Regions from separate parts of the Anaerobacillus sp. QJM3NY_17 genome, predicted to be linked through region 1. Evidence: riboswitches for the same ligand, from Rfam matches in the RefSeq annotation. Region 1 holds a riboswitch; the other holds the start of a gene.
What was found. Region 1 has a riboswitch for cobalamin ahead of AC0VYV_RS18190 (ribonucleoside-diphosphate reductase subunit alpha). Riboswitches for the same ligand answer to the same signal wherever they lie in the genome.

Region 1 (4,807 bases):
GTACTAGAGGACATCATGGGAAAAGAGGTCACTTCGAAGACCGCTCTCTAGATCGCGAACTGAAAATGGCAACTGCTGAGAAAAAAGATCAATTAATCGACCTTTTGCTTGATCAGGATGCTTCTAGTGTTGAAGGTGTCGATGAGCTTCAGAAAGAGCTTGCTGATCTAAACTCACAGCTTGATGCGATGCATGATGAAGCACAGGCTGCTCATGAAGAGAGAGAGTCTAAGAAGCAGGAACTTGAAGAAAGTGGAGAGCGTCCAGAGTTAACCGACGAAGAGAAAGCCGCAAGAGAAGAAATGCGCGAAGAGATGGAAGCCAAGCGAGAGCAGGCTCAAGAAATTGTGAAACAAAAAAATGATATACTTGATCAGCTGATTGAAAAACTTAGCTAATCTTAGCGAGAGATAGGGGCCCCCTATCTCTTTCGTATGTTTTGAAGACATGCGGCTGATTTACTGTCAGATAAGGCTAGGATAATATAAAGAGTATGAAAAGCACATTTCGTCTAAGATGTGAAAAGGGAACGGAGTTGAGAGAGATGGAGCACGTTTTTGTGATAGATGATGAACAAAATATACGTGATATTTTAGAGAAGTATTTAAAAAAAGAAGGGTTTATTGTCTCAACCTTTACAGATGGGGCAGAAGTGTTAAGTGCTCTAGAGACAATTGAACCCGATTTATTAGTATTAGATATTATGATGCCAAATGTTGATGGACTTGAACTCCTTCGACGGTTAAGAAAGTATTCTTACATTCCCGTTATCGTTGTTTCCGCAAGAGATGAAGAGCTTGATCGGATACTAGGCCTTGAACTTGGCGCTGATGATTACTTAACGAAACCTTTTAGCCCTAGAGAACTTGTTGTGCGTATTAAGAATCTATTCAAACGGATGAATCGCCTAGAGAAAAACCATTCTTCACAAGAAATTACTGTTCAGAACGTACGTTTAAATAAGAAAAAACGACTGTTATTAGTGAATGAGGAAGAAATGCCTTTAACGCCGAAAGAGTACGATGTGCTCGCCTATCTCCTCCAACATCCAGGACAACCGTTTACAAGAGAGAGATTAATTGAAGCCATTTGGGGTTATCAATATGTAGGTGATGGTAGGATTATTGATGACCTTGTGAAAAGGCTACGTAAAAAGATGTCAGATGCAAATGCGCAAGCGAAGATTGCAACAGTTTGGGGGTACGGCTATAAAATCGATGAAGAAGTTTAATATCGGTACCAAATTGTTTCTTAGTTATATCGTTCTTATTGTTGTTATTCTGCTTATTACTACTATTTCATTTCAATATTTATTTCAAGAATATCTTGTGCGCGAAACGAGAGAACAGCTGCAAAAAGAGGGATTGCAAATTAGTCAGATGCTCGAAGATCGACAGTGGAAGGGCGAAAATCCACCTAATGGGTTACTTGATCGCAGAAGAATTGAAATGGCAGGCAATTTAATCTCATCTCAATTTATAATTTATAATGCAAACGAGAAGGCAATTTATTCGAATGTCGATGAAGTGGTTCGAATTGATTATGAAGAAAACAAAGGAAAATTATATGTTACAGAGGAAGTGCCAATTAGTCTTTCACGAGAGCAAGTTGGCAGTATTGTGCTATTTACGAAGGTAGAAAGTCTTGAAGGTTTCAATCGGATTATTCAGCAATCACAGGCTGTTAGTCTTTTAGTATCTGCTGCTGTTGCCGTGCTCCTTGCTGCTATTATGCAGAAAGGAATAGCGGGGCCAACTCGATTACTTGCCAATCACATGAGGGAATTTACGATGCGCAAGGAACAACCCCCGTTGACGCTTAAAACAAAGGATGAAATCAATGAACTTGCTAAGACATTTCAAGAACTAACGGAGCAACTTCGAAAAAATGATTTTGATCAGAAGGAATTCCTTCAAAATGCGTCTCATGAATTAAAAACACCTCTAATGGCCATTCAAGGGAATGCGGAAGGGATTCTAGATGAAGTAATCGTAGGACAGGACGTCGAGTATAGTCTTGAAGTGATCGTGAAAGAAACGCAGCGTTTAAAAAAGATCGTGCAGGACATTTCTTATTTAACTAGGTTAGAAACAGTAGATGAATCTTTTACTTATGAAGTAGTCGATCTTCATCACGTGTTGATGGAAGTCATCACTGTGGTAAAACCACTTGCACATCAACGGCAAATAGAGGTAAGGTATGACATTGATCATACCATAGACCTTAAGATGGACAGTGATAAAATGAAGCAAGCTTTTATGAATATTTTCGGTAATGCCCTTCGATTCGCTTCATCCGTTATAGAAGTACATGTCCACCAAGATAATCGTCAAGTTTATATTGAGGTTGAAGATGATGGTAAAGGCTTTGGCGAGAATCCAGAGCGCGTTTTTGAACGATTTTATACAGGTGACAAGTCAGGTTCTGGCATTGGTCTATCGATTACGAAAACAATAGTAGAAAAGCATAATGGTAACATTTACGCCGAAGACAATAAAAAGGGAGGAAGGATCGTGATCTCGATTCCTTTTCAATCGTAGTTAGAACTTTATGTTTTATGCTCACTTAACTTTTGTAGAATTTCTTTGCTTTCTTGTTCACTCAAAATACCGAATTTCTGACAGAGTTGTGTATAGCCAGCCAATTTCTTAAAATTAACCGAAGATGATCTTTTCATCATACTCACCTTTCTTTCCTTCAGGAAACTTTTTTAGGTATCAACAATATATGCATGAGCAGGTTGAAAGTGATAGGTGAGTGTCTTTAGAGTTGAAATAAATCTAAGTCAATGTAACAATAAAGCTTGTGCTAAATTAAAGCATCATGTAAGATGGAGTTATCAATATTTAGTGATATATAAATGTTTGGAATACTATATATGGGTAAAATGTACGTAATTTAATAATTGAGTATACGGTGTCGTAGAACGACTTAATAGGGAATCCGGTCGAATCCGGAGCTGTCCCCGCAACTGTCGTGTGGACGAGGCAAGAAACCACTGGAGTTAATTCCGGGAAGGCTTGCCAAGGAAGAAGCACAAGCCAGTAGACCTGCCGTATAGTCAAAAACGTTTCTATTCTTCGGGGGTTGAGGGTGAGAAATGGCAGGGTAAATGTACGAGTATGTCCATTTATACGTTGTCGTTTTCTCCAGGCTCACTCTTCCGAGAGTGAGCTTTTTATTTTGGATGGATAAAGGAGAGAGGTATATGAGTACTGTAGCAGAAATGACAGTAACAAAAATGATGGAGGAAGTAAGAACGCTCCTAGATGAGTACCCGTCACTTGCTAGTGAGAGTTTTATTGAAAAAACAATTGATGGTATTTCAGAAGAATCAACGCAAGAAGAGGTTGGTAACATTCTAGTTTTAAATGCCCTTGAACGAATCAGCGCAACAGAACCTGACTGGACTTATGTGGCAGCAGCTTTTCATCTTCATTCGCTCTATCGTAAATCTCTTTCACATCGTTCTGAGAAAGAGGTATATGGTGGGGGAAGCTTCTATCGCCTTCTTCAACAGCTGACAGATGAAGGGATTTATAACAAGGCACTCCTTCAGTCTTATTCCAAGAATGAAGTAGGGCAAGTTGCTAAGTTAATCGAGCCATCAAGAGATCGTTTGTTTACATACATCGGACTACGAACGCTCGCAGACCGCTATCTAGCTACAGATCATGATAAGAATGTGTATGAATTACCTCAAGAGCGCTTTCTAGTCATTGCTATGACGCTCATGGTAAATGAACCAAAAGATAAGAGATTAAATCTAATTGAAGAAGCGTATTGGGCGCTATCTAATTTATATATGACAGTAGCAACGCCTACTCTTTCAAATGCAGGAAAAAGCTATGGACAGCTAAGCTCATGCTTTATCGATACGGTGGATGACAGTCTTAGAGGAATCTATGACAGCAATACAGATGTAGCGACCGTTTCGAAAAATGGTGGAGGAATTGGAGCATATCTCGGGAAAATTCGTTCTCGTGGTAGTGATATTAAAGGGTTTAAAGGAAATTCATCTGGGGTTTTACCGTGGATGAAGCAATTAAACAATACAGCTGTGAGCGTAGACCAGCTAGGACAGCGTCAAGGTGCTGTTGCTGTTTATCTTGATGTCTGGCATAAGGATGTTTTCGAATTTCTTGATGCCAAGCTTAATAACGGAGACGAACGAATGAGGACACATGATCTTTTCACGGGTCTTTGTATTCCAGATATCTTTATGGAAGCAGTGGAAGACCGTGGAGACTGGCATTTATTTGATCCTCATGAAGTACGCCAGGTGATGGGCTTTTCACTAGAAGATGTGTATGACAAAGAAAAAGGATCAGGAGAGTTTCGTATGAAATATAGGCAATGTGTGAACCATCCTGAGCTTTCAAGAAAAACCGTGCCGGCTATTGAGATTATGAAGCGAGTCATGAAATCACAATTGGAAACTGGGACGCCTTATATGTTCTATCGAGATACGGTGAATCGAGCGAATCCGAATAAGCATGCTGGTATGATCTATGCTTCCAATCTTTGTACGGAAATTATGCAAAATATGAGTGCAACGACCGTTGAAGAGGAATTCACGAAAGACGGTAAGATTATCATTACGAAAACGCCTGGTGACTATGTCGTTTGTAATCTATCAAGTATTAATCTTGGGCGTGCGGTTACAGCTAATGCACTAGAGCGATTAATTCCAATTCAAGTAAGAATGCTGGATAACGTGATCGATATTAATACGATCGAAGTGCCTCAAGCCCAGTTAACGAATGAGAAGTATAGAAGCATTGGTCTTGGAACGTTTGGTTGGCAT
Region 2 (4,807 bases), 540 kb from region 1:
CTGTTTCGCTGAGTAGCTTGAGAGCGGCTTATCTTTAAGCAAGATCGAGCCGGACTTTGCTTTTAGAATGCCGCTAACCATTTTAAAAATAGTCGTTTTGCCGCTTCCGTTTGGTCCAACGATCCCGAGAAGCTCACCTTGATTCACATCAAACGAAATGTCATCAAGTACGTCGTGACCGGGGTATCCTCCTGTAACAGAATGTACGCTTAGCATGCTTATCCTCTTCTTTCCTTACGTCTTCGTATTAAAATAATGGCAAACACCGGGGCACCGATGAGCGATGTGATGACGCCAATCGGTAGTTCAGTTGGTGAAATGATCGTTCGTGAAATCAAATCAGCGATGATCAGAAAAGCAGCTCCAAGTAAAATGGATAGTGGCAGTAAATGCCTGTGATCCGGGCCCCATAGAAGGCGCGTTAAATGCGGAATCACAAGGCCAACGAAACCAATCGTTCCTGAAACCGCAACAGCTGCCCCTGTTAAAATCGAGCCGCCGATGAGAATCCAAAGCTTTCGTTTCGCGACGTTCACGCCGATATGCTGAGCGCGTTCTTCACCAAACGACATTGCGTTCAGCTCCCTGCTGCTAAAGAGCAGGATCCCTGAGCCGATGATGAAAAAGGGAAGAATAATTCCGATATATTCCCATCCTCGCATCGACACGCTTCCAAGGAGCCAGCCGATAATTTGACGAAGCTCCTCTCCAGTTAAAGCGATCATAAGTGACAGAAGTGAGCCAAGAAATGAGCTAAACACAATTCCTGTTAGGATGATCGTCTCCACGCGCATCGATCGCTCTATTTGTCGTGCGAAAAAGAGCACGAGAAAAATCGTGAGAATCGATGCAGCGATGCTCATAACTGGTAGGGTGAACATGCCGACAAACGGAATGGACAGGTTGAAAAACAGCACGAGTACCGCTCCAACTGATGCTCCGGATGAAACGCCGAGCACGTACGGATCCGCTAGTGGATTACGCAAAAGACCTTGAAAGGCGGCCCCTGCTATCGCAAGAGACGCCCCCACAAGACCTGCCAAAATGACGCGCGGCAAGCGAATATCCATCACAATTGTTGTAAACATTGGATCGGTTTTGCCTATGAATGGAAGGTGCAAAACTTCGCTTCCGATTAATTTTAGAATGGTAAGCACTGGAACTGAAACAGTACCGATTGAAATGCCAAGGAGCATGGCACCAATTAAGAGTGCTATCGCAATCGGATAGGCAATGAACCGTTTATTCAGCAAAAACATCCGGGTAAACCGCTTTTGCAAGTTCCTCTACTCCTTCAGTAAGACGAGGGCCAGAGCGCGTAACGAGGTCAGAGTGTACGTCAACAACCTGCTCTTCTTTGACAGCCGTTACGTCCTGCCAGCCGTCGCGGCTTAACACTTGTTCAACTGGCTTCTCTGTATAGTAGCCGTACGTTGTGATGATCACGTCAGGATTCGCTTCGATAATCGCTTCCTGATCCACCTGGTTCCAGCCTTCCTGATCGTGCGTCACGTTCTTCGCGTGAATCATCGTTAGCATGTCATCCATAAACGTATTCTTCCCTGGAGAGTAGATTTCAGGCGCAGGGGCAACTTCGACGAAGACATTTTTCTGATCTTCTTCACTAATGCTTTCTGCTTTTGCTTGAATGTCTTCAAGATCTTGCTTCATTTCATCGATCGTTGTTTCCGCTTCTTCCGTTTCACCAGTTGCTTGTCCGATCATTTCGATGGAAGCGTACACTTCATCGAAGCTTTTCGCATCGTTCACAACGAGTACGGTGATTCCAGCATCACGAAGCTGCTGTAGACCTGCTTCTGAGTTATGTGCGCTTGAGCCGTGTGCAAGTACGAGATCAGGCTTTAGAGAAATGATTTTCTCCACGTTAAATTCCATGCCGCCGATTTTTTCGATATCAGCCGTTTCTTCCGGATAGTTGGCGAAGTCAGATACGCCAACGACTTCTTCCCCTGCTCCCAGGTCGAAAAGGATCTCAGTGTTACTCGGGATTAAGGAGACAATTTTTTCAGGATCTTTTTCGATCGTAACATCCTGGTCCAATGCATCCGTTATCGTTACTGGGAAAGCGCTATCTTCTGACTGTTCAGCTTGCTCTGTATTCGCATTTCCTTCATTTGTCGCGCTGTTCTCTTCACTCGCTCCGCAACCTGCGATGATTCCTGTAACGAGAAAAAGTAAAACGAGTAGTGAATAAAGCTTTTTCATGTGTGTTTCTCCTCCTGTTTTCTGATGTCTCTAAACTAAAAAATCCCCACGCACGAGGGCATGGAGATGGTCGAATGGAAGTAACGGTGTGCCAAAGGCAGCACCTGAATCCGTTCGCACATCCCTATCCTCGTAGGCTGTTCGCGCTAGACTCAGGCAGGTCTCCTGGCTCATGGTTATCGCATGCTGCTCCTTCCCATTCGCTGTTACGAACAGTGGATTCTGCAGCAGGCGACCATTTACAGTGGCGGGACCGCGCTGGAATTGCACCAGCTTCCCTATTAAGTCTTCATTGAAAAGACACCTGAATCGATCACTATGTAATTGGTAACAGGTTTATTATACATGATTGCGGGAGTGGGGGGAACAGTTGTGTTTTGAGGGGGTCAGGCTCGCGCCTGACCCCCTTCACAAACAAAAAACCATCATTGTCCACCCACGGTGGACAATGATGGTAATTCCTTTACTCTTCCTTCGCTTCTTCTACCATTTTCTTCAGGTCATCAATTGTTTGTCCTTCAAACGGCTCGCCGTTCACAAAGAGAGCTGGTGTGCCAGTAACGTCGAGATCACGAGCTTTCGATAAGTCGTAGTCGATCGCCGCTTCTCCTTCGCCATCTTTAAAAGCTGCCAGTACCTGTTGTGCTTTTTCTTCATCAGTCACTTCTTTTAACGTGTCGACAAGATAATCTTCGGTGTAAATGTCCTGCTGTTCCGTGCCTTCTGTTTGCTTTTCATACATTAATGAATGGAATTCCCAGAACACGTCATTCCCAAGCTCCTGGTACACCACTTTAGCAAATTCAGCTGATCGATCAGAATCAACATTAATAAATGGATAGTTGATAAACGAGAATTTGATTTCCCCTGTTTGAATTAACTCTTGATCAATTTGCGGGAAAAAGGACTGTTCGAATGCTTTACAGTAAGGGCATTTGTAATCTCCAAATTCAATCACTTCTACCTGCGCATTTTCATCACCGAGAAATGGTTGCTCCATCGCTTTTTCCTCTGAACCATCAGAACTCGAGCCGCTTGAAACGACGATCACGATTACGATAACTGCAGCGACAGCGGCCACTAACCAGTAGATCCACGCTTTCGATTTTTTCTGATGCTGAGCTTTCGCTTGTTTGTTCGGTTGCTTCTTCTTCTTATTATTCTTATTTGAATTTGCCATGATTCTTCCTCCTATGATTGTTTCGAAAAGTATTTGTAATCAACGGAAATGGTTCCGCCTCCGCTAATCAAAACAGCGACTGACATACCGAGAAGAGCAAGATCCAATTCATACCCTCCGATAAATCCTGTCGTTAGTTTAACCGTAAAGATCGCTCCTAGCATGACGATCATGAAAAGCAAAGAAACAATGCGTGTGCCTAGTCCTACGATCATAAGAAGACCTCCGACTAGTTCAAACGTTGCAACGACATACGCTAAACCACCCAAAATGCCAATACTCTCGAAAAATCCAGCGGTATTTCCAATCCCTCCAGCAAATTTATCAAGACCGTGAACCGTAAAAATGAGACCGAGTACGATTCGTAATACGACAAGAGCAACGTTTTGTGATAAATTCATAAATTAACTCCCTCCTAATTTTAACACTACACGATGTAGTGTTTGTTTCCGAAAAGAATTAGGGTGTTGCCACCATAAACATGATGGATAACCCTAACACAATATAAAGTGAGTAAAGGACTGTACCAACAGGCAGCGTTACATGCACTTCTTTTTCTGGCGCAAGAATATGTTGTATGCGATCGTTCACAGACGTTTCCGCGAAAGATACGGCAAACGCATGACGCTGTCGGTGATCGCTTTTTAATAGTTTTAATAACGCGCTACTAAGATCCAGCATATTTGCTTCTTTCATCGCAAACCGATCCGCGGCAATTTCGCGTAGCGTGTGATAGTGATTCGATACCCATTTCAAAATCGGCACGTACCAAAGCGCGTGGACGAGAAGGGTGATGATAAATTTTTTCAATGGATCACGATGCTGCTGATGAAAAGTTTCGTGATAAATCACGGCGCGCAGCTCTTCTTTGCTCAACAGGCTAACTAGTTCAGTCGACAGAACGATTTTGGGTCTAATCATTCCATACGTAAGCGCGATAGGCTCATCGCTTCTAATCACTTCGAGTGCCTGCTTTCCTAAATCGTAATTCCGAATGACTTCCTGTGTGACAGTGTCTTCACGAAGAAGCGACAGCCGTTTCGAAAAGGTGACATATCGATAAATTTGCTTCACGATCATCATCACGATTAATGAAAATGTTGAGAGAATCAGAACTTCTAATAGCATGTTCATAGATGATAAACCGATCGCGCGAAGCATATTATGGCAGGCTTCAAGTACGCTTAACATAAGCGTCCAGTTCGAATATAAATGCAGACTGTATAGTGACATTTGAACAATCATCGTGGCTACAAGAAAAAAAGACAGCATAAACAAAAATCGCGGCTGTTTTATTCTCATCTTACTTCTCCTTTAGCTGCTTGATTTTTTGCTCAAGCTTTTCGATCAAAACTGGATCCGCTTCATCGAGCGCATCAAGCATATGATTCACAGCAAGCG

Region 2: linked by a shared signal. The riboswitch ahead of AC0VYV_RS20675 (ABC transporter substrate-binding protein) and the one ahead of AC0VYV_RS18190 (ribonucleoside-diphosphate reductase subunit alpha) in region 1 are both predicted to bind cobalamin.

What each region holds. Positions count from the first base shown of each region.
Region 1 is NZ_CM149685.1:3,506,890-3,511,696, reverse strand. It holds gene AC0VYV_RS18205 (hypothetical protein) at 1-398, shown strand, start outside; gene AC0VYV_RS18200 (response regulator transcription factor) at 545-1,231, shown strand; gene AC0VYV_RS18195 (sensor histidine kinase) at 1,170-2,540, shown strand; cobalamin riboswitch at 2,898-3,072, shown strand; gene AC0VYV_RS18190 (ribonucleoside-diphosphate reductase subunit alpha) at 3,209-4,807, shown strand, end outside.
Region 2 is NZ_CM149685.1:4,047,438-4,052,244, forward strand. It holds gene AC0VYV_RS20665 (adenosylcobinamide amidohydrolase) at 1-216, opposite strand, end outside; gene AC0VYV_RS20670 (FecCD family ABC transporter permease) at 219-1,259, opposite strand; gene AC0VYV_RS20675 (ABC transporter substrate-binding protein) at 1,243-2,226, opposite strand; cobalamin riboswitch at 2,365-2,549, opposite strand; gene AC0VYV_RS20680 (DsbA family protein) at 2,690-3,406, opposite strand; gene AC0VYV_RS20685 (DoxX family protein) at 3,418-3,807, opposite strand; gene AC0VYV_RS20690 (M56 family metallopeptidase) at 3,866-4,708, opposite strand; gene AC0VYV_RS20695 (BlaI/MecI/CopY family transcriptional regulator) at 4,710-4,807, opposite strand, start outside.